4 regions of the Pantoea sp. SGAir0180 genome follow, and region 4 is predicted to be linked to each of the others. Evidence: predicted binding sites of a transcription regulator. Region 4 holds the regulator's gene; each other region holds the start of a gene.
The links. Region 4 encodes PurR, which represses purine synthesis genes. Its sites were predicted from a motif close to CANGCAAACGTTTGCNTG; they were not measured.
Positions count from the first base shown of each region.

Region 1: C1N58_RS17360 (NCS2 family permease) is a predicted target of PurR. The motif match lies at 3,013-3,030, and genes of this name have one in related genera.
Region 2: purM (phosphoribosylformylglycinamidine cyclo-ligase) is a predicted target of PurR. The motif match lies at 2,418-2,435, and genes of this name have one in related genera.
Region 3: C1N58_RS16325 (NCS2 family permease) is a predicted target of PurR. The motif match lies at 4,657-4,674, and genes of this name have one in related genera.

Region 1 is NZ_CP028071.1:3,701,353-3,709,162, reverse strand. Features, by position in the region: gene mnmE (tRNA uridine-5-carboxymethylaminomethyl(34) synthesis GTPase MnmE) at 1-761, shown strand, start outside; gene C1N58_RS17365 (malonic semialdehyde reductase) at 977-1,567, shown strand; gene C1N58_RS17360 (NCS2 family permease) at 1,630-2,943, opposite strand; gene yieH (6-phosphogluconate phosphatase) at 3,092-3,754, shown strand; gene C1N58_RS17350 (acyltransferase) at 3,756-4,751, opposite strand; gene glyQ (glycine--tRNA ligase subunit alpha) at 5,033-5,944, shown strand; gene glyS (glycine--tRNA ligase subunit beta) at 5,954-7,810, shown strand, end outside.
Region 2 is NZ_CP028071.1:615,683-623,492, forward strand. Features, by position in the region: gene pstB (phosphate ABC transporter ATP-binding protein PstB) at 1-650, shown strand, start outside; gene purN (phosphoribosylglycinamide formyltransferase) at 679-1,317, opposite strand; gene purM (phosphoribosylformylglycinamidine cyclo-ligase) at 1,314-2,354, opposite strand; gene upp (uracil phosphoribosyltransferase) at 2,574-3,200, shown strand; gene uraA (uracil permease) at 3,357-4,646, shown strand; gene hda (DnaA inactivator Hda) at 4,741-5,448, shown strand; gene arsC (arsenate reductase (glutaredoxin)) at 5,445-5,792, opposite strand; gene C1N58_RS03085 (beta-barrel assembly-enhancing protease) at 5,798-7,261, opposite strand.
Region 3 is NZ_CP028071.1:3,470,408-3,478,217, forward strand. Features, by position in the region: gene C1N58_RS16310 (CidA/LrgA family protein) at 1-358, opposite strand, end outside; gene C1N58_RS16315 (LysR family transcriptional regulator) at 460-1,362, shown strand; gene C1N58_RS16320 (Na+/H+ antiporter) at 1,421-3,073, opposite strand; gene C1N58_RS16325 (NCS2 family permease) at 3,218-4,567, opposite strand; gene C1N58_RS16330 (glutathione S-transferase family protein) at 4,913-5,578, opposite strand; gene soxR (redox-sensitive transcriptional activator SoxR) at 5,618-6,103, opposite strand; gene soxS (superoxide response transcriptional regulator SoxS) at 6,259-6,684, shown strand; gene C1N58_RS16345 (YjcB family protein) at 6,928-7,209, shown strand; gene C1N58_RS16350 (ATP-grasp fold amidoligase family protein) at 7,262-7,810, opposite strand, start outside.
Region 4 is NZ_CP028071.1:1,909,114-1,916,923, forward strand. Features, by position in the region: gene C1N58_RS08910 (C40 family peptidase) at 1-237, shown strand, start outside; gene C1N58_RS08915 (cytochrome bd-I oxidase subunit CydH) at 432-521, opposite strand; gene purR (HTH-type transcriptional repressor PurR) at 804-1,829, shown strand; gene punR (DNA-binding transcriptional activator PunR) at 1,826-2,731, opposite strand; gene punC (purine nucleoside transporter PunC) at 2,840-4,042, shown strand; gene cfa (cyclopropane fatty acyl phospholipid synthase) at 4,327-5,475, shown strand; gene C1N58_RS08940 (riboflavin synthase) at 5,663-6,331, opposite strand; gene C1N58_RS08945 (MATE family efflux transporter) at 6,525-7,810, shown strand, end outside.

The DNA of each region.
Region 1 (7,810 bases), 1.8 Mb from region 4:
CGGTGCGCGCGGAAGCCAGACAGGGCAGCCTGCTGCGCGAAGGGATGAAAGTCGTCATTGCCGGTCGGCCAAATGCCGGAAAATCGAGCCTGCTTAATGCACTTGCCGGGCGTGAAGCGGCTATCGTCACGGATATCGCCGGCACCACGCGCGATGTGCTGCGTGAACACATCCATATTGATGGTATGCCACTGCATATCATTGATACCGCCGGTTTACGCGAAGCCAGTGATGAGGTGGAACGTATCGGCATCGAGCGCGCCTGGCATGAAATAGAACAGGCGGACCGCGTGCTGTTTATGGTTGATGGCACCACCACGCAGGCGACCGAACCGGCGGAAATCTGGCCCGATTTTGTCGCTCGCCTGCCGTCTCAACTGCCGATCACCGTGGTGCGTAATAAAGCGGACATCACCGGTGAAACGCTCGGCCTGACGGACGTCAATGGTCATGCCCTGATCAGACTGTCTGCCCGCACCAGCGAAGGGATTGATACCTTACGTGATCACCTCAAACAGACCATGGGGTTTGCCGACAATATGGAAGGCGGCTTCCTGGCGCGCCGTCGTCATTTGCAGGCACTGGAATTAGCCGCAACCCACCTGGAGCAGGGAAAACATCAACTGCTGGGTGCATGGGCAGGGGAATTACTGGCAGAAGAGTTGCGTCTGGCGCAGCAGGCGCTAAGTGAAATTACGGGTGAATTTACCTCGGACGATCTGTTAGGCCGGATTTTCTCCAGTTTCTGTATTGGTAAGTAGCTCAGCGGGCAGACGGCGGTGGAAATGTGCATCCAGAAACGCAATCCGCCGTGCGTTGCGCATCGGTTGCCGTAACGGAAGGTATGATAACGAGGGATAAGATTGCTCACGTTTTGCGGCGTGCCGGGTCATTCACACTAAACCGGGCGAATATGCATCCAAAAGCGTGAACGCAACGTACAGGTTAAATACTGGATGTTTTCCTGGAGAGTTATATGACGATACCGCTCGATGATGCCGCGCTGAATACGTTGTTTTACCAGGCCCGTACGCATAGTCACTGGCAGCCTGAACCGGTGCAGCAGTCGCTGCTGGAGAAGCTCTATCAGATGGTTGCCCTGGCACCGACCTCGGCCAACTGCTCACCCGGTCGCTTTGTTTTTGTCACCTCTGCGGAGGGAAAAGAAAAGCTGAAGCCGGCCCTGGCCTCCGGCAACCTTGAGAAAACCCTGCGCGCCCCTGTCACCGTGATTATTGCCTGGGACAGCGAGTTTTATCAGCATCTGACCATGTTGTTTCAACATGCCGATGCGCGAAACTGGTTTACCAACACACCCGATCTGGTTAAAGAAACCGCATTTCGTAACAGTAGCCTGCAGGCAGGCTATCTGATCATGGCCGCGCGTGCGCTGGGGCTGGATGCAGGCCCGATGTCAGGATTCGATCCGCTTAAAGTGAACGCGGCCTTTTTTGCCGGTACCAGCTGGCAGGCCAACCTGCTCATTAACCTGGGCTATGGCTTACCCGACAAGCTCCCGCCCCGATTACCCCGGCTGAGCCTGGAGCAGGCCTGCCAGTTCGTCTGAGTTACTGGAGCGTTACGTGCTTACCGTAACGCTCACTGCTTTCCCGCCCTTTGCGTACGGTTTTAATGCGCGTCGATAAAGGCGATTTTCAATACAAACAGCAAGGCGACAATGACGACGCAGGGGCTGATTTCTCGCCAGCGACCGGTGCCCAGCTTCATCACACAGTACGCAATAAAGCCCAGTGCGATGCCTTCTGTAATCGAAAAACTAAAGGGCATCATGGCGGCAGTTACAAATGCCGGGACGGCTTCGGTCAGGTCATCCCATTTGACGCGGGACAGGCTGGCCGTCATCAGCACGCCAACATAGATTAACGCGCCTGCCGCAGCATAGGCCGGTACCATGGCCGCCAGGGGCGATAAAAACGTGACGAGCAGGAACAGAAGGCCTGTGACCACGGCCATCAATCCGGTACGGCCGCCGACGGCTACGCCGGAGGTACTTTCAATATAGGCGGTCACCGATGACGTTCCTGCCAGCGCGCCCGTTACCGAACTGATGCTGTCGACATACAACGCCTGTTTCATGCGCGGGAACGTGCCTTTTTCATCAGCCAGTCCGGCTTTGTCGGTCACGCCAATCAAGGTGCCGGACGAGTCAAACAGATTGACCAGCATAAAGGAGAATATGACGCCTGCCATGCCGATGTTGAACGCGCCTTTAATATCAACCTGACCGACAATCGCGGTGACAGATGGCGGCGCAGAAACCACGCCCGTGAACGTCACGTCGCCCAGCAGCCAGCCCAACGCCGTGGTGACGATCATCGAAATGAGCACGGCGGCGTGAATGTTGCGTGAGGCCAGAATGGCGATAATAAAGAAGCCCAGCGCACCCAGCAGCACATTGTGTGAGCTGAGGTTACCCACGCTGACCAGCGTATCCGGGTTGGCCACAATGATACCGGCGTTTTTCAGGCCCATCATGGCAATGAACAGGCCAATGCCAGCGGTGATGCCTACGCGCAGGCTAAGCGGAATATTGGCGATCATCCAGTAACGTACCCGCAACAGAGTCAGGATGAGCAGACCCAGTGCGCCCCAGAAGATGGCACCCATGCCGACCTGCCATGAGTAACCCATCGCGCCGACGACCACAAAGGCAAAAAAGGCATTGAGGCCCATCGCCGGGGCCAGGGCGACAGGAAGATTGGCAAACAGCCCCATCAGGATGCTGCCGAACGCGGCAATCAAACAGGTCGTTACGAACACTGCCCGGGTATCCATGCCTGCGACACCTAAAATCTGCGGGTTCACAAAAACAATGTATACCATGGTCAAAAACGTGGTAATGCCTGCGATCACTTCGGTACGAACCGTTGTACCATGCTCCTGCAGTTTGAATACGCGCTGAAAAAGGCCTTGTTTATTCATGCCATTTATCCAGAAGAAAATTTCACCGGCGCGTATCCTGGCGATTTTGCCCCGGCAATACAATGATTTTTCGCAACCGATTGCCATATCCCGGCCCCTCAGGGACACGCTGACGTGTTAAGGTACCCCGAACAAAAGGAGGAGTCAGATGTCTGTTGAATGCGTCTTTTTCGATTGTGACGGTACCCTGGTTGACAGTGAAGTCCTGTGCACCCGCGCGTATGTCACCACCTTTGCCCAGTACGGGATTACGCTCTCTCTACAGGAGATGTTCGAAAAGTACAAAGGGGTAAAGCTGTATGACATCATCCGCGACGTCAGTGAAACGCATCGGGTCGCTCTGCCGCTGGAGGACGTTGAACCGGCCTACCGGCGCGAAGTGGCCCGTTTGTTTGACCGTGAACTGAAGCCGATAGCCGGTGCGAAGGCACTGGTCGGGCAAATGGCAGTACCGATATGCGTGGTGTCAAACGGCACGGTGAAAAAGATGCAGCACTCGCTGGGCCTCACCGGCATGCTGAATCATTTCGCTGACCGTCTTTACAGCGGTTACGATATTGGCCACTGGAAGCCCGAACCCGAGCTGATGTTTCACGCAGCCCAACAAATGCAGGTACCCGTCGAGCGCTGTATTTTGGTGGATGACTCCGAAGCGGGGGCGCGTGCCGGTATCGCAGCAGGCATGCCGGTGTTTTATTACTGTGCCGACGCTCATAATCCCGAACTCCATCATCCGCTGGTGACCGTGTTCACCGATATGGCCGCGTTACCCGCGCTGTGGCGCGCCAGAGGCTGGAACCTGACGCGCTGACTCAGGTCACCCAATGTCGTTTATCCACCCGACTGAGCAGCATTCCCAGTAATAAGCTGCCCACCAGCGTGACGGTAAAAACGGCAGGCAGGTCGAGCCAGGGACGCGCCATATCGTCATAGTGATGGGTGCGAATAAAATGGATGAACAGGGCGTGAAAGCCGTAGATGGGCAGAGAGTAGCGCGAAATGATGGCCAGACCGGGCAGCGTACGTTGATTAAAGGCATTTTTGAACACCACCAGCGCGCTTATTGCGGCAATGAATACCAGCGGTCCGCAATAGAGATACCACGTATCGTTAAAGGCACCATTAACGATTAACGCGCGCTTCGTACCCAGCATAATGCCGGTCACGCAGGCCACAAAGGTCACGGCAGCCAACGGTGTGATAGCGCGTCTTTCTGTGTCCATGGTACCGATCGCCCGGCCTAATAAGGCGTAGAGCAGGTAATAGATACTGTCGCCGCTCAGGTAAAGGTTAATGGGCAACCAGTGAAAGCGCCCCCACGACTGGTCCATGGTATTGGGATTCGCGAGGACCACCACAATCAGCACCAGTAGCGCCACGTAGCGCGGCCGCACGCTTTTTACCTGAATCAGGGGCGACAAGAGGTAAATCCCCATGAGCGCGAAGAAAAACCACAGATGGTAGAACACCGGCTTCTGCAGCATTTTTAAAATTGAACGGCCTTCGCCAATTGGCGTCAGCAGGCTGATATAAACCAGTGACACGGCACTGTAAAAAACCAGACATCCCAGCAGTCGCCACAGGTGGCGCGGCTGCGTACTGCGTTCACCAAAGAACAGATAGCCTGAAATCATAAAAAACAGCGGCACACAGATGCGTGACGCTGAATTGAACAGGTTAGCAATATCCCACCAGTGACCTTTTATGGCCACCGGCCCGGTCAGATACCACGTTGTGGTGTGAATGACGATGACCATCAGGCAGGCAATCGCCCGCAAATTATCAATCCAGTAAATCTTTTGCGACATGGTGTCCTCTGGCGCAGTGCGTCCCGGTGCAAAGCGTAGCCAGTCGCGTCGACGTCAACAAGCGCAATAGCGGGGATTCAGAACCCTCTGTGCACAGGATCGCATGAAAACGCATAACCGTATCGGTTAATCAGGCGATGACAGGCCGCCAGCAGGCTAAATCTGACACCAAAAATCCACTCTCGCGGCTGCGCCGCCGGATTTCCGGCTGCATATCACGCGGTCAAAGGGTATACTGTCGCACTCTTTTTTTATCTAGCCGAACCGCGTGCGAACTCATCATGCAAAAGTTTGATACCAAGACCTTTCAGGGCCTGATCCTGACATTGCAGGATTACTGGGCGCGCCAGGGCTGCACCATTGTTCAACCACTGGACATGGAAGTGGGCGCTGGTACTTCACACCCAATGACCTGCCTGCGCGCACTTGGCCCGGAGCCGATTGCTGCGGCCTATGTGCAGCCATCCCGTCGTCCTACCGACGGCCGCTATGGCGAAAACCCGAACCGCTTGCAGCATTACTATCAGTTCCAGGTGATCATCAAGCCGTCGCCGGACAATATTCAGGAGCTGTACCTCGGGTCGCTGAAAGCGCTGGGTATGGATCCTACCGTACACGACATTCGCTTTGTTGAAGATAACTGGGAAAACCCGACGCTGGGTGCCTGGGGACTGGGCTGGGAAGTCTGGCTTAACGGTATGGAAGTGACGCAGTTTACTTATTTCCAGCAGGTCGGTGGCCTGGAGTGTAAACCGGTTACCGGCGAGATCACCTATGGTCTGGAACGTCTGGCCATGTATATCCAGGGCGTGGACAGCGTTTACGATCTGGTCTGGAGCGACGGTCCGTTAGGCAAAACTACCTACGGTGATGTGTTCCATCAGAATGAAGTGGAGCAGTCGACGTATAACTTCGAATATGCCGACGTCGATTTTCTTTTCACCTGTTTCGAACAGTATGAGAAGGAAGCGCAGAAGTTGCTGGCGCTGGAAAAACCGCTGCCTTTGCCCGCTTACGAGCGCATTCTGAAAGCCGCACACAGCTTTAACCTGCTGGACGCGCGCAAGGCGATCTCGGTGACCGAACGTCAGCGTTATATTCTGCGTATTCGCACCCTGACCAAAGCCGTGGCTGAAGCCTATTACGCTTCTCGTGAAGCGCTGGGCTTCCCGATGTGCAATAACAAAAAGTAAGAGGCAGCCATGACTGAGAAAACCTTCCTGGTGGAGATCGGCACCGAAGAGCTGCCACCGAAAGCATTACGTAGCCTGGCAGAAGCCTTTGCTGCCCAGGTGACGGCCGAGCTGGATGCCGCGAATCTGAACCATGGCGAAGTGAGCTGGTTTGCTGCACCGCGTCGCCTGGCGCTGAAAGTCGCCCATTTGAGCGCCTCCCAGCCCGATCGTGAAGTAGAAAAGCGTGGACCTGCCGTTGCCGCCGCCTTTGATGCAGCGGGCAATGCCACCAAAGCGGCAGAAGGCTGGGCACGGGGTAACGGTATCACGGTCGATCAGGCTGAACGTCTGAGCACCGATAAAGGCGAATGGCTGGCCTATCGCGCTCAGGTGAAAGGCGAAGCGGCGCAGGCATTGCTGCCGGGCATGATTGCCACGGCGCTGAGCAAACTGCCGGTACCGAAACTGATGCGCTGGGGCGACAGCGACGTGCAGTTTGTGCGTCCGGTGCACACCGTTACGATGCTGCTGGGCGATGAACTGATCCCCGGCACGATTCTTGGCATCAAGTCCGATCGCGTTATCCGTGGTCACCGCTTCATGGGCGAAAGTGAAATCACGCTTGAGAACGCCGATCAGTATCCGGATGTGCTGGAAAAGCGCGGTCAGGTGATTGCCGACTATCAGGTCCGCAAAGCCATGATCAAAGCCGATGCGGAAGCCGCAGCACGGCGTTTAGGTGGCGTAGCCGACCTGAGTGACAGCCTGCTGGAAGAGGTAACATCGCTGGTGGAATGGCCTGTGGTATTGACCGCCACCTTCGAGGAAAAATTCCTTAAGGTGCCGGCTGAAGCGCTGGTTTACACCATGAAAGGCGATCAGAAGTATTTCCCGGTTTATGACGCGGAAGGCAAACTGCTGCCAAACTTTATTTTCGTCACCAACATTGAGTCGAGCGAGCCGCAGCAGATTATTTCTGGTAATGAGAAGGTGGTGCGCCCGCGTCTGGCGGATGCTGAATTCTTCTTTAATACCGATCGTAAAAAACGTCTTGAAGATCATCTGCCGCGTCTTGAAACCGTATTGTTCCAGAAGGAACTCGGTTCGCTGCGTGATAAAACGGATCGTATTCAGGCGCTGGCGGGCTGGATTGCGGCACAAACGGGCGCAGATGTGAATCACGCCACGCGCGCAGGCCTGCTGTCAAAATGCGATCTGATGACTAACATGGTGTTTGAGTTTACCGACACGCAGGGCGTTATGGGCATGCACTATGCGCGTCATGACGGTGAAGCCGAAGATGTCGCTGTGGCGCTGAACGAGCAATATCAGCCGCGTTTCGCAGGTGATGATTTGCCGTCCAGCCCGGTAGCCTGTGCGCTGGCCATTGCTGATAAGATGGATACGCTGGCCGGTATTTTCGGCATCGGTCAACATCCTAAAGGCGATAAAGATCCCTTTGCTCTGCGTCGTGCCGCGCTGGGCGTTTTGCGCATCATCGTGGAAAAAAATCTGCCGCTTGATCTGCAAACGCTCACCGAAGAGGCCGTACGTCTGTATGGCAGCAAGCTGAGCAATGCGAACGTGGTTGATGACGTCATCGACTTTATGCTGGGCCGTTTCCGTACCTGGTATCAGGAAGAAGGCCACAGCATCGATACCTTGCAGGCGGTGCTGGCACGTCGTCCAACCCGTCCGGCGGACTTTGATGCACGTATGAAGGCGGTTTCGCATTTCCGTACGCTTGATGAAGCGGCCGCGCTGGCGGCGGCCAACAAGCGTGTCTCGAATATTCTGGCAAAATCAACAGAACCGCTGAATGACAGCGTTCAGGCATCACTGTTGAAAGAAAATGAAGAGATCCAACTGGCCACGTTTGTGACC
Region 2 (7,810 bases), 1.3 Mb from region 4:
TTGGCCCGTCCGGCTGCGGCAAATCAACGCTGCTGCGCTGCTTTAATCGTATGAACGACGTGATTGATCGCTGCCGCATTGAAGGGGACATTCTGCTGGATCAGCAGTCGATTATGCGACCTGCTCAGGATGTCTCTGCGCTGCGTCGCCGGGTCGGGATGGTGTTTCAGCGGCCCAATCCATTTCCCAAATCGGTTTACGAAAATGTGGTGTACGGACTGCGGCTGCAAGGGGTGCGCGATAAGCGCGTACTGAATGAAGCCTGTGAACGGGCACTCCGGGCGGCGGCGCTGTGGGGCGAGGTGAAAGATCAGCTGGCACAGAATGCGCTGACGCTTTCCACGGGGCAGCAACAAAGGCTGGTTATCGCCCGCGCTATTGCGATTGAGCCGGACGTCCTGTTACTTGATGAGCCAACATCCGCGCTGGACCCGATTTCTACCCTGGTGATCGAAGAACTGATGAGCACGCTCAGGCAGCATTTCACCCTGGTGCTGGTCACCCACAACATGCAGCAGGCTTCACGCGTGTCGGATTACACAGCCTTTATGCATCAGGGATCGCTGGTGGAGTTTGATACCACAGACAGGATTTTCACCACACCACAGGTGCGCCGGACGGAAGATTACATCACCGGGCGTTACGGTTGAAAGGGCAGGGAGCCTGGCTCCCTGAGCATTAATCGTGGGCGTAGCCCTGAGCGGGTAAGGGATGACCATCCAGCCAGGCTTTTCCCTCACGCATGGTCAGTCGGCCTTCGGTAAACCAGTTAATTACCAGTGGGTAGATGGCATGTTCCTGATGCTGAACGCGTTCGGTAATCTCGGCCTCGCTGTCTTCAGCAAACACCGGCACCCTGGCCTGCAAAATGACCGGGCCACCATCCAGTTCATCGGTCACGAAGTGCACGGATGTACCGTGCTCCTTATCGCCGTTTTCAAGCGCCTGGCGGTGCGTATGCAGACCGGGATATTTCGGCAGCAGCGACGGATGAATGTTCAGCAGACGGTCAGAGTAATGCGCCACGAAGCCCGGACTCAGAATGCGCATATAACCCGCCAGCACCACCAGATCCGGTGCATACGCATCGATCTCACGCATCAGTTGCCGATCAAAACTGTCGCGATCGTTAAAGTCACGTGCATCCAGCGCTTTTGCCGGGATCCCGGCCTTCTGCGCGCGAACTAAACCATAGGCGGAGGCTTTGTTACTGAACACGGCAGCGATGCTGCCGTGAATACGCCCGTTTGCACAGGCGTCGAGGATGGACTGAAGGTTACTTCCGTTACCCGAAATCAGTACAACCAGCTTTTTCATGAATGAATAACCACACGCTCTTCCGAGTCTGAGGCGTTAATCACACCAATTTTCCAGGCGTTTTCACCGGCAGCACGCATCAGGTCAACGGCCTTATCCGCGTCAGCCGGGCTCAGCGCGATGATCATGCCCACGCCGCAGTTGAAGGTGCGATACATCTCATGACGACTGACATTGCCCGCCTGCTGCATCCAGCCGAACACGGCAGGCCACTGCCAGCTTTTCTCGTCAATCACCGCCTGAGTATTGTCGGGCAGGACACGCGGAATGTTTTCCCAGAAACCGCCACCGGTGAGGTGAGCAATCGCGTGCACATCCACCTGCTCAATCAGGCTGAGGATGTTTTTGACGTAAATGCGCGTCGGCGCCAGTAAGTGATCGGCCAGCGGTTTGCCTTCCAGTTGCTCAACCAACGGATCGGTGCCGCTGACTTCCAGAATCTTACGCACCAGGGAATAGCCATTCGAGTGCGGGCCGCTTGAGCCCAGGGCGATCAGCACATCACCGTCCTGAACCTTGCTACCGTCAATGATTTCTGACTTTTCAACCACACCGACGCAAAAGCCCGCGACATCGTAATCTTCGCCATGATACATGCCCGGCATTTCAGCGGTTTCGCCGCCCACCAGCGCACAGCCTGACTGCAGACAACCTTCGGCGATACCGGTGATGACCGCCGATGCGGTGTCCACATCCAGCTTGCCGGTCGCGTAGTAATCCAGGAAGAAGAGAGGCTCCGCGCCCTGTACCACCAGGTCGTTAACACACATAGCAACCAGATCGATACCAATGGCATCGTGACGTTTGAGATCCATCGCCAGACGCAGCTTGGTGCCCACGCCATCGGTGCCGGAGACCAGCACAGGCTCACGGTATTTTTGCGGCAGCGCACAAAGCGCACCGAAGCCGCCTAGTCCACCCATGACTTCCGGGCGACGCGTCTTTTTCACTACGCCTTTAATACGGTCAACCAGAGCGTTACCAGCATCAATATCAACACCGGCGTCTTTGTAGCTGAGAGAGGTCTTATCGGTCACTGCGAGGTCCCCACGCGAGTTGCGGTTGGTGGTTTAATATAAAGCGCGGCAATTCTATCAGCGCAGGCAAACGTTTGCGAGTCTCAGATTGCGTCCCCGACAATTTTCATCAATCCTTATTTTATGCGGTGGATTGCGCAAGCACATGTGGCGCGATGTTAAAAAGGCGGTATAATCCCGCGATTTTTTTTTAGCTCAACTCACTCCGGGAGAACAACAATGAAGATCGTGGAAGTTAAACACCCGCTGGTCAAACATAAACTGGGACTGATGCGTGAGCATGATATCAGTACGAAGCGTTTCCGTGAGCTGGCCTCTGAAGTGGGCAGTCTGCTGACCTATGAAGCCACGGCCGATCTGGAAACCGAAAAGGTCACCATTGAGGGCTGGAATGGCCCGGTTCAGGTTGATCAAATTAAAGGCAAAAAAATCACCGTTGTGCCCATCCTGCGTGCCGGCCTGGGCATGATGGAAGGCGTACTGGAGCACGTGCCCAGCGCGCGCATCAGCGTGGTAGGCGTGTACCGTGACGAAGAAACGCTGGAGCCTGTACCTTATTTCCAGAAGCTGGTGTCCAACATTGAAGAGCGCCTGGCGCTGGTGGTCGATCCGATGCTGGCGACGGGCGGCTCCATGATCGCCACTATCGATCTCCTGAAAAAAGCCGGCTGCAGCAGCATTAAAGTGCTGGTGCTGGTCGCTGCGCCAGAAGGCATTGCCGCACTGGAGAAAGCGCACCCGGACGTGGAGCTGTACACCGCCTCCGTGGACCAGGGCCTGAACGACAAGGGCTACATCATTCCGGGCCTGGGTGACGCGGGCGATAAGATTTTCGGCACCAAATAGTGACCTGTTCAGGCGGCTTCATGCAGCACCTTGCTGTCAGCCTGCAGGCGCAGGCCGAGCTGCTTTTTTTCGCAACAGCCAATAACCTTCATCAGCCGACCAGAGAGTCGGCTTTTTTTTGACCAAAAACAGACTATCAACTCAAGGGGACTTTTAATGACTCGTCGCGCTATCGGCGTTAGCGAACGGCCGCCATTACTGCAAACGATTCCGCTCAGCCTGCAACATCTGTTCGCCATGTTCGGCGCAACAGTGCTGGTACCCATCCTCTTTCATATCAACCCGGCTACGGTACTGCTGTTTAACGGTGTCGGGACGCTGCTGTATCTGTTTATCTGTAAAGGCAAGATCCCCGCTTATCTGGGATCCAGTTTTGCCTTTATTTCACCTGTTTTACTCCTGCTGCCGCTGGGTTACGAAGTGGCGCTGGGGGGATTTATTCTCTGCGGCGTGCTGTTCTGTCTGGTCGCGTTGATCGTCAAAAAAGCCGGTACCGGCTGGCTGGATGTGATGTTTCCGCCTGCAGCAATGGGCGCTATCGTGGCGGTCATTGGTCTGGAGCTGGCGGGTGTCGCAGCAAACATGGCGGGCCTGCTCCCTGCTGAAGGTCATGCGCCTGACGGGACAACCGTGCTGATTTCGCTGGTCACCCTGGCCGTCACCGTTTTTGGCTCGGTGTTATTTCGTGGCTTTATGGCCATTATCCCGATTTTGATCGGCGTGCTGGTGGGCTACGCGCTTTCCGCTTTTATGGGCATTGTGGACTGGCGCGGCGTGGAAAATGCGCCGTGGTTTGCATTACCGACGTTTTATACGCCGCGTTTTGAATGGGTGGCGATGTTAACGATCCTGCCCGCCGCGCTGGTGGTGATCGCCGAACACGTGGGCCACCTGGTGGTCACGGCCAATATTGTTAAGCGTGATCTGGTCCGTGATCCCGGCCTGCATCGTTCCATGTTCGCCAACGGTTTATCGACCGTCATCTCGGGTTTCTTTGGATCCACGCCAAACACCACCTATGGTGAAAACATTGGCGTAATGGCCATTACCCGCGTTTACAGCACCTGGGTGATTGGCGGCGCGGCCATTTTCGCGATTTTGCTCTCCTGCGTGGGCAAACTGGCAGCGGCTATACAGGCGATCCCGGTGCCGGTCATGGGTGGCGTCTCCTTGCTGCTGTACGGCGTCATCGGTGCCTCCGGTATTCGTGTCCTGATCGAATCCAAAGTGGACTACAACAAAGCGCAAAACCTGATTCTGACCTCCGTGATCCTGATCATTGGCGTCAGCGGCGCGAAAGTGCACATCGGTGCCGCCGAGCTGAAAGGGATGGCGCTGGCGACGCTGGTTGGCGTTGCGCTGGCGTTGATTTTCCGCGTCATTTCCCTGCTGCGCCCGGAAGAAGTGGTGCTTGATGCAGAAGAGACACGCGACACACCGTCATGATGAAGGCCTGAAGACGCGGGCAGGGACGCCCGATTCATCTCTTCGCAAAAACTATGATAGACTGCCCCCGATTTTTGCCTGTTCGCTTGCTGAGGTGCTTCTGAACACGCCGGCACAATTGTCATTGCCACTCTATCTACCTGACAACGAAACCTTTGCCAGCTTCTGGCCGGGGGAAAACCCCTCGCTGATCGCTGCGATCAAGGGGGCGCTAAGCCAACAACATGGCAGCTATCTCTACTTCTGGTCGCGCGAAGGAGGAGGGCGCAGCCATCTGCTGCACGCTGCCTGCGCTGAAATGTCCGCGCGTGGTGAAGCCGTGGGCTATGTACCGCTGGATAAGCGCACCTGGTTTGTTCCAGAGGTGCTGGACGGCATGGAACAACTGCCGCTGGTTTGCATCGACAATATCGAATGCATCGCGGGAGAAGAAGCCTGGGAAATGGCGATTTTTAATCTCTATAACCGCATCCTGGAAACCGGCAATACCCGGCTCTTTATTACCGGCGATCGTCCCCCGCGTCAGCTGAACCTGCATTTACCCGATCTGGCATCACGGCTCGACTGGGGGCAAATCTACCGTCTGCAGCCGCTCTCCGATGAAGATAAGTTACAGGCTTTACAGCTTCGCGCCGGACTGCGTGGGTTCGAACTGCCTGAAGACGTCGGACGGTTTTTACTGAAGCGGCTGGATCGGGAGATGCGCACGCTGTTTGATACGCTGGATCGTCTGGACAGCGCCTCTATCAGTGCGCAACGCAAACTCACGATCCCGTTTGTTAAAGAAACGCTTGGACTTTAAAGAATCGCCAGTACCTCCTCGGGCGGACGGCCTAAGCGGGCCCGATCGCCATTGATCACAATGGGCCGCTCAATCAGAATGGGATTTTCCACCATCGCGTCCAGCAAAGCGCTTTCGCTTAACGCTGCCTGATCCAGCGCCAGGGCGGTATAGGTCGGTTCGTTGCGGCGCATCAACTGACGCGCGCTCTCCATGCCCAGTTTCTGCAGCAGAATCTGCAACGTCGCTTTGTCGGGCGGCGTCTCCAGATAGCGCACAATCACCGGCTGGATGCCACGCTGCTCCAGCAGTGCCAGAGTTTCCCGACTCTTACTGCAACGGGGATTATGATAAAGCGTCACCATACTGCTTATCCTTTCTGATATTGCTTAAAGCGTTGCTGCAACTGGCGCAACTGATCGATGCGCGCATCATAACGCGCCTGTTTCAGGCTCCCCAGCGGCACCTGGGCACTGGCCTGGCTCAGGGCACTGATGGCCTGAGCGATCTGACCATTTAAGGCCAGACTTTCGGCACGGGCAAACAGCTCTTCGTCGGTATGGCCCTGCTGTGCTGAAGCCTGAGCCAGCAAATCCCATCCGTTGGTGTCATCTTTGTGTGTCCATGTATAGCGGTTCAGGATGCGGCTGGCATTGGCGGGTTGCTTCGCTTCAACATAAGCGTTCGCCAGGTTGAGCTGAACGACCGGGCTGGTTTTAGCCGCCTGCGTCGCGGTCAACAGTGCAATGGCCTGCTGTGGCTGATTCAGGCCGATATCAATATCCGTCATCAGGTCAAGCAGCCAGACGTTTTCAGGCTGCTTAGCCAAAAGTGGCGTCACAATCCTTTTGGCTTCGCCATAGTTTTTGGCCTGCAAAAACTGCACCGCCTTACCGTACCGGGAAGCCAGCTGCTCGCGTGCATTACCATTGGCATACTGGTTCAGTAACTCATCGGTCAGTTGATTACGGCCGGTCGGATACATGCCCAACGTGCGCACCTTTGCCAGATAAAAGTCCTGAGAAGACTGGACTACCACCGCGCGCATCTGGTTTGCCCGGTTGCGCGCATCGGCGAGACGGCTGTCTGGTAAGGGGTGAGTCAGCAGAATTTCAGGCGGTTTGGAAGAAAACCGGCTCTGATCGGCCAGTTTTTGCAGAAAGTCCGGCATGGCCTGCGGGTTAAAGCCCGCGCGCTGCAAAACCTGAATACCAATGCGGTCGGCTTCCTGTTCGTTATTCTGCGTAAAACTGATGATGCCCTGCTGGGTACCCGCCAGTGTACCGGTTAAGGCGGCCATGCCCGCCTGTGGGCTGGCCATCGCCAGCAGGATCGAGCCCAAAGCCCCTACCCAGGTCAGCGGGGCATTGCGCTTTTGATCTTCCATCGCCCGCGCCAGGTGGCGCTGCGTCACGTGGGAGATCTCGTGCGCCATCACCGAGGCCAGCTGGCTTTCAGTATCGGTGAAGCGGAATAGCGCGGCGTGCAACACCACATTGCCACCAAAAAACGCAAAGGCGTTAAGTTCATCATTTTGAATCAGGAAAAAGTGGAAAGGCGTTTTAACCGCGTCCGCGTGAGAAACCAGCCGTTGACCGAGCTGATTGATGTACTGATTTAGCAGGGGATCGTTAATCAGCGGGGCGCTGGCACGTAGTTGCCGCACATAGAAATCCCCCATCTGCAACTCCTGATTAATCGACAGCGTAGAGCCTGCGGTCGTGCCCATATCCGGCAGGGAGTCGCTGATATCCGCCTGCGAGGTCAGCGGACAGGATAACGTGAGTGCAGGGAGTAGCGCAGCAATCAGCGTTTTTTTTAACCGGTTCAACATGCCTGAATCCTGTAATAAATCCCTGAATGGGACAGGTAAGCCGCTAATATGTTCTGTTTTACCCACGAATAGCGAGGCGTCCTGCGTATCTTAACCACAGGGCATGAAGAATGAAATGACGTTGTCGCGCGCACTGCGCGGCAGGATTGTGATAATGCTTCAAACCTGACGAAAAAATTTGACGGTACAATGATCTGCAAAGCGCCTGAATAACAGCCTGTCCGGATGAAAATGGCCGACAACGTTGGCATAAACGCAAGGGCCGAATACAAAGATACACGCGGACTGACATGCGGGCCGGGTAGCCACAAGGCGGACGCGCTGAAAAGCAACAAAAAAACTGAACATACTGGCCATTTTCCCAGGTATTCTCTGAAAAAAAGGCCCTGTACCGTAACGATTATCAGAAAGGTAAATTAAAAATATTGATGGTGAAAATGCCTTTATTGCCGACAGGCTATTTATGGCTGGCAAGGAAGCGCCAGGAAATCGCGTTATCCAATCAGGAACCGTGACACGCTTTATGAACCATCTTAAATAAGAAAGAAA
Region 3 (7,810 bases), 1.6 Mb from region 4:
GCGCCGTTGCCGCCAGCACCAGCGTGGTACTGACCGCAATCACCAGAAAAATTCGCCAGCCGTCCACCTGCAGCAGGTCCGCGTAGTTGATGACCGCAACCACCGCCGGGATAAAAAACAGTAGCATCTCTGCCAGCAACCAGCTTGCCCCGGCCTTTACCCAGCGCAGGGGTAAAATACGCAGCGCGATAAGCAACAGCAGCAGGAGCATGCCTACCACGTTGGCTGGCAGCGGCAAGTGCAGCCAGTTCACCAACTGTTCGCTGGCGATAAACAGCGAGATGTAGAGCGCCAGTTGTACCGGCACGCTCAGCCGGTTTATGTGGCTGACGTTCAGGCGACGCAAGGCCAGTGCCATTTGTCTTTCCCCTCTGGAATGAATGCGTCCAGTATAGATTTGCTGCATGGGGTGAAAGAAATGAATTAAAATTATCCAAATCATGCCAAAAGGGAATAGTTATGGACGTTCGCGCCCTGCGTTACTTTACCGAGGTCGTCCGCCAACAAAGCTTTACCCGGGCTGCACAGGCGTTGTTCGTGACGCAGCCGACAATCAGCAAAATGGTGCGCCAGTTAGAAGAGGAACTGGGCTGTGCCTTACTTCTGCGTGATGGTCGCCGCCTGCATCTGACGGACAGCGGTCAGGCGGTCTACCAACGCGGTCTGGCGATTCTGCAAGAGTTTCATCAGCTTGAGGCAGAGATAGGCGATATTAACGATCTGAAAACCGGCCAGTTGCGCCTCGGTATTCCCCCAATGGTGGGCATGCAGATTGCCGGTTCCGTCTCCGCGTTTCGCCGCCGCTATCCGGGCGTGGAACTCAACATTGCTGAATTTGGCGGGCTGACGGTGCAGGAAGCCGTGCTGGCCGGAACACTGGATATCGCCCTGACGGCGCTCCCGGTCGATCCCGAACTGCCCCTCGCCACCTTATCCCTTATGCGCCATCCGCTCTGTGTGTTGCTGCCGCGTAAGGCGCCCTGGCTACGTCGCACCCGGCTTTCACTCTCTGAGCTGGCGGCGCATCCGCTGCTTATCTTTAACGAAGAATTTTCACTGAACCGGCAGTTGATGCAGGCGTTTCAGCGTCAGGGAATAACGCCCACGATTGCCGTCCGAAGCGGGCAGTGGGATTTTCTGGCCGCCATGGTTCAGGCAGAGATGGGCCTGGCCATTCTGCCGGAACCTATTTGTCAGCGTTTAGATAAGCAGTCGTTACTGTGGCTGCCGCTGGCGTCTGAACTTCAGTGGCATCTGGGGCTGATTTGGCGGGAAGGAAGTTATCTGTCGCGCAGTGCGCAGGCCTGGATCGCCTGTTGCCGGGCCCACTGGCCCGATGATGCACCCCGCCTGTCTGTCTGATGCCCCGCCTGCTCACCGCCGCACGGCGAAGCAGGCTGGGCCCGAAAGCGGCGGCGAGTTACGCCTCTTTCTCGATCAACAGCGCTTCCAGCAGATCCAGATCGTGCAGCAATTTTTGCATGGTCTCGTTCGAAATCGCCTTGGTGGCACGCAGGTGATAGACCTCCGCACGCTCGGCACGGAGCGCGGTCAGACGGAAGCGGCGCTCCAGATTTTCGGCAAACAGGGCATGTTCAAGGTCATTTTTGCCCTCGGCGCGACGGCGCAGATTCCCGGTCACGCGCAGGCTTACCTCTTTTAACAGCTCTGGATCGATGTTTTCATCGGTTTCTTTTTCGAGCCTGGCTTCCATTTTTTGCAGACTCTCAATCGCCGCCCCCGCCATTACCGCCTTCGCATGCTGTATTTCATGGCGATGCGCATTTTTATCCAGTGTTTCGACGCCGCGCAGCAGGACGGGCAGAATAATGACGCCGACCAGCAGGGAGAACAGAATCACCCCGGTCGCGATAAACACCAGTTCGTAACGGGCCGGGAAAGGATTGCCGTTGCTCAGAAACAGCGGGATCGACAGCACACCGGCCAGCGTAATCGCACCGCGCACGCCCGCAAAGGAGGCGATTAACAGTTCACGCAGTGAGTACGAGGAGAACACTAACGGCTTGTTTTTCAGCAACCGTTTACTGAAGCGCTGCATGATCCACAACCAGCCGAAGCGCACCACCATTAACGCCGCATAGACCAGCACGATATCGGCAAAAATCATCCAGATATCCACATTGGGATCCGCATTGGCTTCGGCGATGGATTTTTGCAGGATAGAGGGCAGTTGCAGGCCCAGCATCAGGAACACCATGCCGTTAAACACAAATTCCAGCATATGCCAGACGCTGTTGGCGCGCAGGCGCATCGTCAGCGGTGCCTGACGAATAATGCCAGAGCGCGTAATCGTCATCCCGGCCGCGACGGCGGCTAAGATCCCGGATACGCCGAGGTGCTCAGCAATCAGATAAGAGGCGAAAGGCAGCAGTAACAGCAGAACAATTTGTGTGGCTGCGTCATCACTGCCGCTCCAGCGGTTCAGCACACGTAGCGACTTCCCGTAAAGCCAGCAGACCGCAACCCCAGCCACCAGGCCGCCCAGCGCCACCTTGAGGAACTCTACGCTGGCACCGCCCCAGCTAAATACCATGGTGCCCATCGCGACCGCGACGGCGAACTTCAGTGAAACCAGGCCAGAGGCATCGTTCATCAAGGCTTCGCCCTGCAGAATCGCCATGATTTTCTTAGGAATGCGGCCTTCACCGACGATACCAGAAAGGGCCACGGCATCGGTGGGTGAGAGCACGGCGGCCAGCGCAAACGCAGGGATAAGCGGAATGCCCGGCACGGTCCAGTAAATCAGGTAGCCGATACCGACGACGGTGATCAACACCAGTACCAGCGCCAGGCCAAGGATTTCCCGGCCATAGTGCAGAAACTCGCTGACCGGTGTTTTCCAGCCGTCGGCAAAGAGCAGCGGCGGAATAAACAGGACGAGGAATAATTCCGGGTCAAAATCCACATGCAGCCCAAACGTGGGCCAGGCCAGCAGCGCACCAACGGCAATTTGCACCAGCGGCAGCGGGATTTGAAAAGGCAAGATACGCGCGGCGACCCCAGAGAGCGACACCACCAGCGTCATGATCAAAATAGTAAAAAAGATTTCCATGCTTTCCTTAGGCGGGTTGTTATCTTTGAATCAACGTGAAGATAAAGTGTAAAACAAACTGGCAAGCGCGGAAAAAGCTACGTGTGCTTCGGTGAGGAAAAAGCGGAAAATTCCGGACGCGCGGCTGCACGTCCGGTCAGACAGTCAGATCGCCCAGCCTCCGGCATAAAAAGCCACCAGCGCAACGGCAATCACGACCGTGCCAATATTTAACTTACGCCATTCACCGGCAAACAGTCGGCCAACCACAAGGGTGGCAAAACCGATCATGATGCCGGTAACAATGTTACAGGTCAGGACAATAATGACTGCGGTGAGCAGGCCCGACATCGCATCGACAAAGTCGGCGAAGTCAATTTTAGCGACGTTGCTCAGCATCAGCAGGCCGACATACATCAGGGCGGGTGCCGTCGCATAAGTTGGTACCAGATAAGCCAGCGGAGACATAAACAGAATCACCAGAAACAGCAGACCCACGACGATTGCCGTCAGGCCGGTTTTACCGCCTGCCGCCGTACCGGCCGCCGATTCAATATATACCGCGGCAGGCGATGCGCCCACCAGTCCGGCAAACAGGCTGCTCAGCGAATCCGTGGTCAGTGCCCGTCCGCCGTTAATAATCTGCCCGTCTTTATCGAGTAAATTGGCCTGCCCGGCCACGGCGCGAATCGTGCCGGTCGCATCAAATACCGCCGTCATCACTAACGCCAGTACGGTGGGCAAGACGGCAGGCTGCAACGCGCCCATAATGTCGAGGCTGAAAAACAGCGATGTCCCCTGCGCATCACGCAGGCTCGGCAGCGCAAACAGCCCTTGCCAGCGGACGGCGGGATCGAAGGCCAGGCCGAGAGCAGAGATCACGATGACCGTCAGCAAAATACCGCCAGGCACCCGGCGCTTCTCCAGACCAAAAATCGCCGCCAGCCCCAGCAAAGACATGAGGACGGGGAAGGAGGTAAAGTGCCCCAACGCCACCGGTAAACCTGAGCCAGGGTTTCTGACCACCAGCCCCACGTTGTCAGCGGCAATCAGCAGTAAAAACAGGCCAATCCCAATGCCCGTACCGTGTGCGACGCCCATCGGCAAATTACGTAAGATCCAGGCCCGAATCCCGGTGGTGGAAATCAGCGTAAACAGCAGCCCCATGAGGAACACAGCGCCAAGCGCGACCGGCACGCTGATGTGCTGACCCAGTACAAGACTGAACGCTGTAAAGGCCGTCAACGAGATTGCACAGCCAATCGCCATGGGTAAATTGGCCCACAGTCCTATCAGGATTGACCCGAAGCTTGCCACCAGGCAGGTGGCAACAAACACCGCCGTAGGAGAGAACCCCGCTTTACCCAGCATACCGGGGACCACGATCACCGAATAGACCATGGCAAGAAAGGTCGTCAGCCCGGCCAGGATTTCCTGTCGCACGCTGCTGCCACGGGCCGAAATGGCGAACCAGGCATCCAGTCTTCCACTGGTCGGGCGTGATTCAATTGACATAGTTAAGCCTCAAAAATTTTTATTGTGTAATTCACGCGGTCACCGTTCTGCATTCCCTGAATATGTCTTTACCCACGGGCAACCGACAAAAGGCAAACGTTTACTTCGCCACGCAGAACGGGTGTAACAAGCACCACCAGACTGAAGGGGGCAGATTATCCGGTCTTTAACCGCCGCTTTTCAACCGTTCAGAGGGAATTACTGCGTATAAAGATCAGGTTAGTAACATCAGGAACGTGCTGGAAACCTGCCAGTAACATTCTTGCTGGCAGCGTGGCTGGTCGATGAAGGAGGATGTTGGTGGAAGAGAGATGACGCCGGACGGCGTCATCAGAGCGCATCGCCTCAGCCCGGCAGAGTGAGTTCACCGCCCTGTTGAATGGCCCGTTGCCATGCGGCGCGCTGCTGAACGGTGGTTAACCATTTTTGCGTGGCGGGCGCATTGTGCAAGCCGGCGCGCTGGCTCAGCGCCAGAACAGGAAAGCTCATTTGCACATCGGCGATGCTGAATCGTTGACCGGCAAACCAGGGATTGGCCGAGAGATGATCTTCGATCATTTGCCTGTGGACGTGGAGCTGTTTGTCCAGCCAGGCTTTTTGTACGCCTTTCCCCAGCGCGGCACCCACGGGACGCAGCAACCAGGGCACGGGCGCGCTGCCCAGCCGGCCAAACACCAGCTTCATGACCAGCAGCGGCATCAGGGAACCTTCAGCGTAATGTAACCAGTAACGCGCCTGGAGGCGCGCCTCTTCGTCGGTAAGCTGTAATCGCTTCTCGCTGTCGTACTTTTCTTCGAGGTATTCCAGTATGGCCCCGGACTCCGCCACCACCCGATTGCCATCTGTGATAACCGGCGATTTGCCTAAGGGATGCACTTTTTTCAGTGCTTCCGGTGCCAGCATGGAGGCTTCACGCTGATAACGTTTAACCTGATAAGGCACTTCCAGCTCTTCCAGCATCCACAGCACGCGGTGCGAACGAGATTGTTCCAGATGGTGAACAGTAATCATCATGATTCCCTGCGAATGAATATGCAGACAGTATAGACGTCACTTCACCTTGTGCAGAGAACCATCCTGCTCGGGATCCAGCAGGACCGCACCTGATCCCTGCTGTCCCAGCCGATCGCCGGGGTTACGGAGCGGACAGTCACGCATGGATAAACAGCCGCAGCCAATGCAGCCATCCAGGTCGTTACGCAGGCGCGTCAGGGTTTCGATGCGCTTATCCAGTTCATCCCGCCAGTGCTGCGTCAGATTGCCCCAGTCCTGCGCAGACATGCGTTTATCCGCAGGCATGTTTTCCAGACTGTCGCTGACGCTGGCGAGCGGAATGCCGATGCGCTGGGCGATTTTAATGATCGCCACACGGCGCAGGACATCACGGCTGTAGCGCCGCTGATTGCCGGGATTGCGCGTGCTGGAAATCAGCCCTTTGCTTTCATAAAAATGCAGCGCTGATACGGCCACGCCGCTTCGCCGCGCGACTTCCCCCGGTGTCAGCACCGGTTTTGGATAATTGCGATCTTTTTTCATCTGGCACTTTACCTCAAGTTAACTTGAGGAATTATACTCCTTTCCCATCAGAACAACACCCGCCCTGACGACGTCACGCCCCCTGCAGGCTGATTATCAGCCTCACAAACTGCGGCATGCACGGTGACGGGGACATTCACCAGAAGGATGAGGCCATGATACAAGAAGAGATCATTCATTCACTGACCCACTGGATTGACCAGAACCTGGATAAAAGCCTGTCAATCGATGAGGTGGCCGCGAAGTCCGGTTATTCGAAATGGCACCTGCAACGTATGTTCCGTAGCGTAACGAAACAGACGTTGGGTGGTTATATCCGCGAACGCCGGCTGACGCTGGCCGCAGAAGCGCTGCGTCAGACGCAGCGTCCGGTATTCGATATTGCGATGCAGTATGGCTACGATTCGCAGCAGACCTTCTCACGGGTCTTTCGCCGCCAGTTTTCCCAGACGCCTACGGCGTATCGTCACTATATGCGTCGCCAGGCGGTTCAGCGTCCACGCCTGCTGAGCTTTGACTGTGGGGAAACGATGAGCAGCTTTACGCAGCGTACAACGGGTGAATGTTGTCCGCTTAATTAACAGCCCGCGTGCGCCCGATCGGGCGCACGGCTTTATCCCTCTTTTTTACCCTTCCGCTGGCTTGACACTGCGCTGACAAATCAAACAAATTCTGTACAAAAATTGAGAACCAGATGATATAATGTGACCCACATCACATTATGACGTTTGTTGCCGACGAAAGAGCCCCACCTGACAGACTTTTCCGCCGACGTGATGTTCGCAGACAGTCAGGCGTCCTTTCCGATTTTGAGGTCAAAATTGATGGCTACCCTAACCACCAGTTTTCTTGTTATGCGCTGGGAATTGCTGAGCGCTGTAATGATGTTTTTCGCCAGTACACTGAAAACCCGCCTTCGCCAGGACAGCCATCATGTCATGGCCTTTCTCTGTGGCGGCGTGGGCGTTGGTCTGTCGTGCTGGTTTGTGACCGGTTTAATGGGCATCACGCTAAGCATGGAAAACGTGCACCATTTTTTGAGCGTCTCTAAAGAAGTGTTCATTGACATGATGAGCCGTGCGCCTGCGAACTGGCCAATGCCCTGAATGACCAATAAAAAACCCCGCTTTGCGGGGTTTTTTATATTGCTGTGTAAAGTCAAATTTTCTTCAACATGACAGGAATGACGACATCCTGTACGTCAACGTCCGGTCTCTGCGTTCCGCGACGTTCCTGAATCCACATTTCACCCATCATTTTGTCTAAGCCACGATCCAGTCCGGTTACCATGCCTGCGCCAGGCGTAAACGTCAGTTCACCAAAATAGATGTGCTGGTCGTGGATATACCAGTCGACTCGCACGTAGTCAAAGTCACTGGCCAGCGTTTTGCTCAGGGCTAGTGCCCGCTCCAGTGAGGGCATGATCGGGGAAACATCCAGGCCGGTATCGCGAATTTTATGGTAAGCCTCGGAGAGGTTATTAACGTAAAAATTCATCGAAAGCTGAGGCTGACAGCGGTTGTAGATGACCTGAAGAACATACTCAAAATTGCCATCGCGCTTATTGAACATATGAAACTTGTAATCAACCGGCGCGCTTTTACCGTCACCAATATACTGCTCAACCAGAATACGTGGCTTGATATAGCGATAGTGGATCTCACGCGCTTCGTTGGCGAAATCGGTTTTTAACCACGAATAGCAGTT
Region 4 (7,810 bases):
CATCTGCGGGATGCAGCACCGGTCAACCGCGAATCCCTTGAAAAAGGCGATCTGGTTTTCTTCCGCATCAACGGGCGTGGAACCGCAGATCATGTCGGGGTTTACCTGGGCAACGGTAAATTCATTCAGTCACCGCGTACCGGTAAAGATATTCAAATCAGTGCGTTGAGCGAAGATTACTGGCAGCGCCATTATATTGGTGCGCGTCGCGTTATGACGCCAAAGACCGTTCGCTAAACGTCCTTCATACAAAAAAGCCGGGAAAGGCAGCTTCCCGGCTTTTTTATTGCCCATATCGCCCCGATTGTGCAGCGGGGTGTTCCGGGCGAAAATGCCGCACTTGCCGGTGATACGGTCTGACAGACAGGACGTATCACCGGCAAGGCTGGACGCGCAGTCAGCCAGTATAGCGTCGCTGCAAACGAATGCGGCTAGTGCAGAATAGCGGTGAAGCTAAACGCGATGATCATTAACAGTGCGGCTGCCGTCGTCATTAATGACAGTTTTAAATCGGTACTCATCCCCTCTCCTTTAACCCTGACGTTTGTAAGGTTATAGCATTTTCACATACGCGTGGGTAAAAATCTCGTTTTATCCGCACAGCCTTGTTAGAATCCCCCCTTTGTTGCGCAACAGCGCGCAATATCGGTTGCGTCCGCGCCCTTTTCAGACGTTATTTCCTGCCCTGATGACTCAATACCGGACAGAAAAGCGATGTTTTTCGCAGAAATAACCGTCCGCTGACGCAAACGTTTAACAATATGCTTATCAATAATTTAGATAGGCCCGGGAGTTCGATTTACATGGCAACAATTAAAGATGTGGCGAAGCGTGCGGGCGTGTCCACCACGACCGTCTCACACGTCATCAATAAAACGCGCTTTGTCGCAGAAAATACCTGCGAAGCGGTGTGGGAAGCGATTCGGGAACTGCATTATTCTCCCAGCGCAGTCGCGCGTAGCCTGAAGGTGAATCACACCAAAACGCTGGGCCTGCTCGCCACGTCCAGTGAAGCGCCCTACTTTGCTGAAATTATCGAAGCCATTGAGAATCACTGCTTCGATAAAGGCTATACCCTGATTCTGGGCAACGCACATAATGACCTGCAAAAACAGCGCGCCTATCTGTCGATGATGGCGCAAAAGCGCGTTGACGGGCTTCTGGTGATGTGTTCAGAGTATCCGGATGATCTGCTGCAAATGCTGGAAGCGAACCGCAATATTCCGATGGTGGTGATGGACTGGGGCGAATCCCGTGCCGACTTTACCGATACCGTACTGGACAATGCTTTTCAGGGCGGTTATCTGGCGGGACGTTATTTGATTGAGCGTGGTCATCGCGATATTGGTGCCATTCCCGGCCAGATGGAGCGTAACACGGGAGGCGGTCGCCATGCCGGTTTCCTTAAGGCGCTGGAAGAAGCGGGTATTCAGCCACGTGCCGAATGGATTGTGCAGGGTGACTTTGAACCCGAATCTGGCTATCAGGCCATGCAGCAGATTCTGTCACAGAAGCAGCGCCCAAGCGCCGTATTCTGTGGGGGCGACATCATGGCGATGGGCGCAATCTGCGCGGCCGACGAAATGGGCCTGCGCGTGCCGCAGGATATCTCCGTCATTGGTTACGACAATGTGCGCAATGCGCGCTATTTCACTCCGGCACTGACCACGGTGCATCAACCTAAAGCCCAGTTGGGTGAGAAAGCGCTGGAGATGTTGTTAGATCGCATTACCAGTAAGCGGGAAGAGTCGCAGACGATTGAAGTCCACCCGACGCTTATTGAGCGACGCTCGGTGGGCTATGGTCCTTATCGCGATTACCGCCGTTAATCCTCGCTCAACCACTCCTGATTTAGCGTTTGCGCATCGCCCAGGTACTGGAGTAACCACCCCAGCGCCGGTGATGCGCGATCTTCCGCCCAGCTGACGCAGCAGGGACTTTCCGGAAACGCCTGTGGTAAGTTCAGCTCTGCCATCTCGCCGCTGTCCAGTAAGGGCCGCGCTAAATGGCCGGGTATCATCGCGACACACAAGCCGGCGCGCACGCAGTCCAGACCGGTTTGCCAGTCCGGGACCACCAGCCGGCGTTGGTTATCCAGCGCCCAGGTCATACGACGCGGTAACGCGCGTGACGTATCTTCCAGCACCAGAGAAGGCCAGTAGCGCAACGCCTCATCATCCAGCGTAGCAACCTGCGTCAGAGGATGCTGATGCGCCACCACGCAACGCCAGTTCAGGGTGCCCATATCGCGAAAGGCGAAACGCCCCCCCACCGGAATCGCCTGTGTCGCACCTATCGCCACATCCACTCGCCCGTCTGCCAGCGCATCCCAGACGCCGTTAAAGACCTCATAGCTGATGTGCAACTCCATGTCGGGAAAATGACGGTAAAAATCCCTGACAAACTGCCGGGTCCGCTGCGGTTTGACGATGCAGTCGACGGCAATACCAATCTGACCGCGCCAGCCGTTGGCGAGCTGTTGACACTGACGTCGTGTGGCATCCATTTTTTTGATAACGCTGCGCCCTTCCCGCACGAAATGCTCGCCCGCCGGCGTGAGAATCACCTCCCGGTGCTGGCGTTCAAACAGCGGCACAGCCAGCCAGGTTTCCAGCTGGCGAACGGTATAGCTGATGGCAGAAGGCACACGGTGCAGTTCCTGGGCGGCCGCGCTAAAGCTGCCACCGCGTGCGACCGCATCCACCACTTCCAGCGCATATTCAGACCACATAATTTGCCTTCAAAATTTTTAACAGCAACAGGCAAATTTTACCGTTTCACAGCGTGAAGTACAGCTTTTACACTGCCCCGCGTTTATTCTGCAACTGATGAGAACCCGATGTCCGCTTCAAAAGGCTTTATTCCCTATCTTGCCGTGCTCAGTATGCTGGGCTTTCTGGCAACCGATATGTACCTGCCCGCCTTCGGCGCTATGCAGCAAAGTTTTAGCACGTCAGCCGGGATGATCAGCGCCAGCATGAGTCTGTTTCTGGCCGGTTTTGCCTGTGGTCAACTGGTCTGGGGCCCCTTATCTGATCGGTTGGGGCGTAAGCCGGTGCTGCTGGCAGGCCTCGCCCTGTTTGCTCTGGGCTGTGCGGGTATGTTGTGGGTAGATAATGTGATCCTGATGCTGGTACTGCGTTTTGTGCAGGCTATCGGCGTGTGCGCGGCGGCCGTCAGCTGGCAGGCGCTGGTCGTCGATCGCTATCCTCAGTCACAGGCTAATAAAGTCTTTGCTACCATTATGCCGCTCGTCGCGCTGTCTCCCGCCCTGGCGCCGTTACTGGGCGCCTGGCTGATCGGCCATTTTCACTGGCGCGCCATTTTTGCGGTGCTGACGGGAATTGCTGTGGCGCTCATCCTGGTCACGCTGCGCCTGCCTTCGCCGCAAAAAAAGCAACGTTCCCCTGCTCCGCAGCCTGGGTTTCTGACGCTGCTGCGCGCACGTGCCTACAGCGGTAACGTACTGATGTATTCCGCCTGCTCAGCCAGTTTTTTTGCATGGCTGACGGGTTCGCCGTTTATCCTGGCTGATATTGGTCTGTCTCCTGCGGATATCGGGCTCAGTTATATTCCCCAAACCATCGCCTTTTTAATCGGCGGGTTTGGCTGCCGTGCGCTGCTCAACCGGTTTTCTGGCGCAACGCTGCTGCCGTGGCTGCTCGGCGTCTATAGCCTGAGTGTCGGGGCGCTGTTTGCCGTCGCGCTTTCGGGAAGCCCGTCACTCACGGCGTTACTGGTGCCGTTCTGCGGCATGGCGCTGGCAAATGGCGCGATTTATCCGATTGTGGTGTCCAGTGCGCTGCTGCCCTTCCCAAATGCCACCGGGAAAGCGGCGGCATTCCAGAACACGCTTCAGCTCGGACTCTGTTTTGCCGCCAGCCTTGCGGTGTCCGCAGGCTTGATCCAGGCTCTGTTTACGACCACGCTAATTATGATGGTGACGATTGGTCTGGCATGGATGGGCTATCAGCTACAGCGCGGCGCCGGCGCACAAACTGATATTGCCTCATCTGCACATCCCTGCCAGGATAATCACTGAGGCAACGATTTGCGTGTTACCCGTTTTCACTGACTGAATCAGGGTCTGCCAGTGTGCCTCCTCTGCCAGACCCACTCGCACTGTCATCATAATAAAAATGTTTCACACAGCCTTCAGGCTGTGACGGCATCTGTGTGAGCAACGCTGCATGGATACCGACGTTTTCTCTTCTCTGTACCCTTTTTGTTGTCTGGCGCAAGGCGTCATCTGTGACTTTTCTCATAATCCTGAGAAACAGCTCCTGCTTTTTCTCAGGTTCTGACGGTTCTGGTGATGGAGTGGCTATGAGTTCATCATGTGTAGAAGAAGTAGGCATCGAACGTAACCATTGGTATCGCATCGTTCAGGAGTTACTGCAAAAAGCCGATATTGAAATTAACGGTTCGCGGCCCTGGGATATTCAGGTTAAACACCCCGATTTTTTCAAACGGGTTCTGCAGAAAGGATCGCTGGGCCTGGGCGAGAGTTATATGGATGGCTGGTGGGAATGCGAGCGGCTGGATATGTTTTTTCATCGGGCGCTGAAGCATAAACTCGACGAGCAACTGCCGCATCATATTCAGGACATCCTGCGTATTGCGCTGGCGCGTCTGGTGAACCTGCAATCCAAAAAGCGGGCCTGGCAGGTGGGTAAAGCCCACTACGATTTAGGCAACGATCTCTTCAGCCTGATGCTGGATCCTTACATGCAGTATTCCTGCGCGTACTGGAAAGACGCCACCACGCTTGAGGCGGCGCAGGAAGCCAAACTCGATATGATTTGCCGCAAGCTGCAACTCAAACCGGGAATGCGCCTGCTGGATATCGGCTGCGGCTGGGGCGGCCTGGCGGCCTTTGCCGCCAGAAATTATGGCGTGAGCGTTCAGGGCGTAACCATCTCGGCAGAGCAACAAAAACTGGCTCAACAGCGCTGTGAGGGGCTGGATGTCCAAATCCTGTTGCAGGACTACCGCGATCTCGATCAGCAGTTTGATCGCATTGTGTCCGTGGGCATGTTTGAACATGTCGGGCCTAAAAATTACCCCACCTATTTTGCTACGGTCGATCGCAACCTGAAGCCTGACGGGATTTTCCTGCTTCACACAATAGGCGCGATCAAAACGGATATGCATGTCGATCCCTGGATTGGCAAATATATCTTTCCGAACGGCTGCCTGCCTTCTTTGCGCCATATCGCCGACGTCAGCGAACCCCATTTTATTATGGAAGACTGGCATAACTTTGGCGCGGACTATGACACGACATTGATGGCCTGGCACGAACGCTTCTTACATGCCTGGCCGCAGCTTGCCGGGCGCTATGACGAACGCTTCCGCCGCATGTTCACGTACTATCTGAATGCCTGCGCGGGTGCGTTTCGCGCCCGCGAGATCCAGCTATGGCAGGTGGTGTTTAGCCGAGGCATAGAGGGGGGATTGCGCGTAGCACGGTAACAGGACGCGCTGCGGTTTGGCGCCGCGCATTGCCCGAACCGGCTCATGTCGGTTGACTGAGATGCCGGGGCGACGAAACGCGACGGCGCGTCAGCGGTTTCCCGATAAAAAAGCAGCCCTGATAACAGGGCTGCTTTTTTTGCAATACCCGCATGCGGATGACAACAAGATTGTTGCCAGGCGGGCCTTATTCGTGATCGGCTTCCGGCTGATCGGCCTGCTCCGCAAGTGCCTTCACGGCAGCGGCTTCACGCTGCGCCAGCACGCGCTCTACCGTATCCACAATGGCCTGTGTATGGGGATCGATTTCAATGTTGACCCGATCGCCAAAGGTTTTGGCTCCCAGAGTGGTGCGCTCCAGCGTTTCAGGAATCAAATGGACGCAGAACTTCGTTTTTGTCACATCACCCACAGTCAGACTGATGCCATCAATGCCGACAAATCCTTTGTGCAGGATGTATTTCATCTGCAGAGGATCCTGAATCCTGAACCACACTTCGCGGTTGTTTTCAGAGCGGATAATTTTGCAAATTTCTGCCGTGGTCATGATATGGCCCGACATCAGGTGTCCGCCAATCTCATCACTGAATTTGGCCGCGCGTTCAATATTCACCACGTCGCCCTGGCGCAAGTCGCCCAGATTGGTCACGCGTAAGGTTTCTTTGATCAGGTCAAAACTCACCAAATCACCGTTAATCTCGGTAACGGTCAGGCAACAGCCGTTATGGGCCACGGATGCGCCAAGTGCCAGGCCTGGCACCAGTTCAGCGGGAAGCCGGACAACATGAGTACGGAATAAACCTTTATCTTCAATGGACACGATTTCTGCGGTGCCCTGCACAATACCGGTAAACATAATCTTTGCCTCTGTGAAGTTTGCCTCCAGTTTATCACAGGCGCGCTTAACTTTTAGATTTCAACGTGCTGAGAGATGCGCAACCGCAAAGCGTGACAAAGATTGGAGAAATCGGCTGCGGCAGTTACACTAGTCCCGACTTCGCCTGAAGTCGTCCTCATTTCCTTATTAATCACACAAGTCAGGTGTTTACGTGCAGAAGTATTTAACAGAAGCGCGTCAATTGCTGGCCCTCGCGATTCCCGTTATCCTGGCTCAGGTGGCGCAAACCGCGATGGGATTTGTAGATACCATTATGGCCGGCGCCGTCAGCGCCACGGATATGGCCGCCGTCGCTGTTGGCACGTCCATTTGGCTTCCCGCCATCCTGTTTGGTCATGGTGTTTTACTGGCATTGACGCCGACCATTGCGCAACTTAATGGTTCAGGTCGCCGCGAGCGCATTGCTGAACAGATTCGTCAGGGGTTTTGGCTGGCGTTTTTTCTCTCATTGCTCATCATGCTGGTCCTCTGGAACGCGGGCTATTTTATTCGCTCGATGCATGATATCGATCCGCTGCTGGCTGAAAAAGCGGAAGGTTATCTGCATGCCCTGCTGTTTGGCGCGCCGGGTTACCTGTTTTTTCAGGTGATGCGTAACCAGTGCGAAGGGCTGTCTAAAACCAAGCCCGGCATGGTGCTGGGCTTTCTGGGATTGATGCTCAACATTCCGCTCAACTATGTCTTTATCTATGGGCATTTTGGTATGCCCGCGTTGGGCGGTGTGGGCTGTGGCGTCGCTACCGCCTCCGTTTACTGGGCGATGTTTATCTGTATGCGCTTTTGGGTGCGGCGCATGCGCAGCATGCAGGATATCCGGCCTGAACAGCGCTGGTCACCGCCCTCGGCCGCCATTCTGAAACGTCTGGCCGGTCTGGGCCTGCCTGTCGCCCTGGCGCTGTTTTTTGAAGTGACCCTGTTTGCCGTGGTGGCGCTGTTAGTCTCCCCGCTGGGCATTGTGAATGTGGCCGGTCACCAGATTGCCCTGAACTTCAGCTCACTGATGTTCGTGCTGCCGCTGTCACTGGGCGTCGCGACAACCATTCGCGTGGGCTATCGTCTGGGTCAGGGATCAACCGAACAGGCGCGCGTGTCCGCCTGGACCGCGCAGGGCGTGGGCGTGAGTATGGCCGTGCTTACGGCGATCTTTACGGTGACCTTCCGCCATCACATTGCGCAGCTCTATAACGATAACCCCGACGTAGTGACGCTGGCTGCTCAACTGATGATGCTGGCCGCCATTTACCAGATTTCGGATTCCATTCAGGTGATTGGCAGCGGTATCCTGCGCGGTTACAAAGACACAAGGTCTATTTTCTTTATAACCTTTATCGCCTACTGGCTACTGGGGCTGCCTTCAGGGTATATCCTGGCGTTGACCGACTGGGTGGTGCCGCGCATGGGCCCGGCAGGATTCTGGTGTGGGTTTATTGTCGGCCT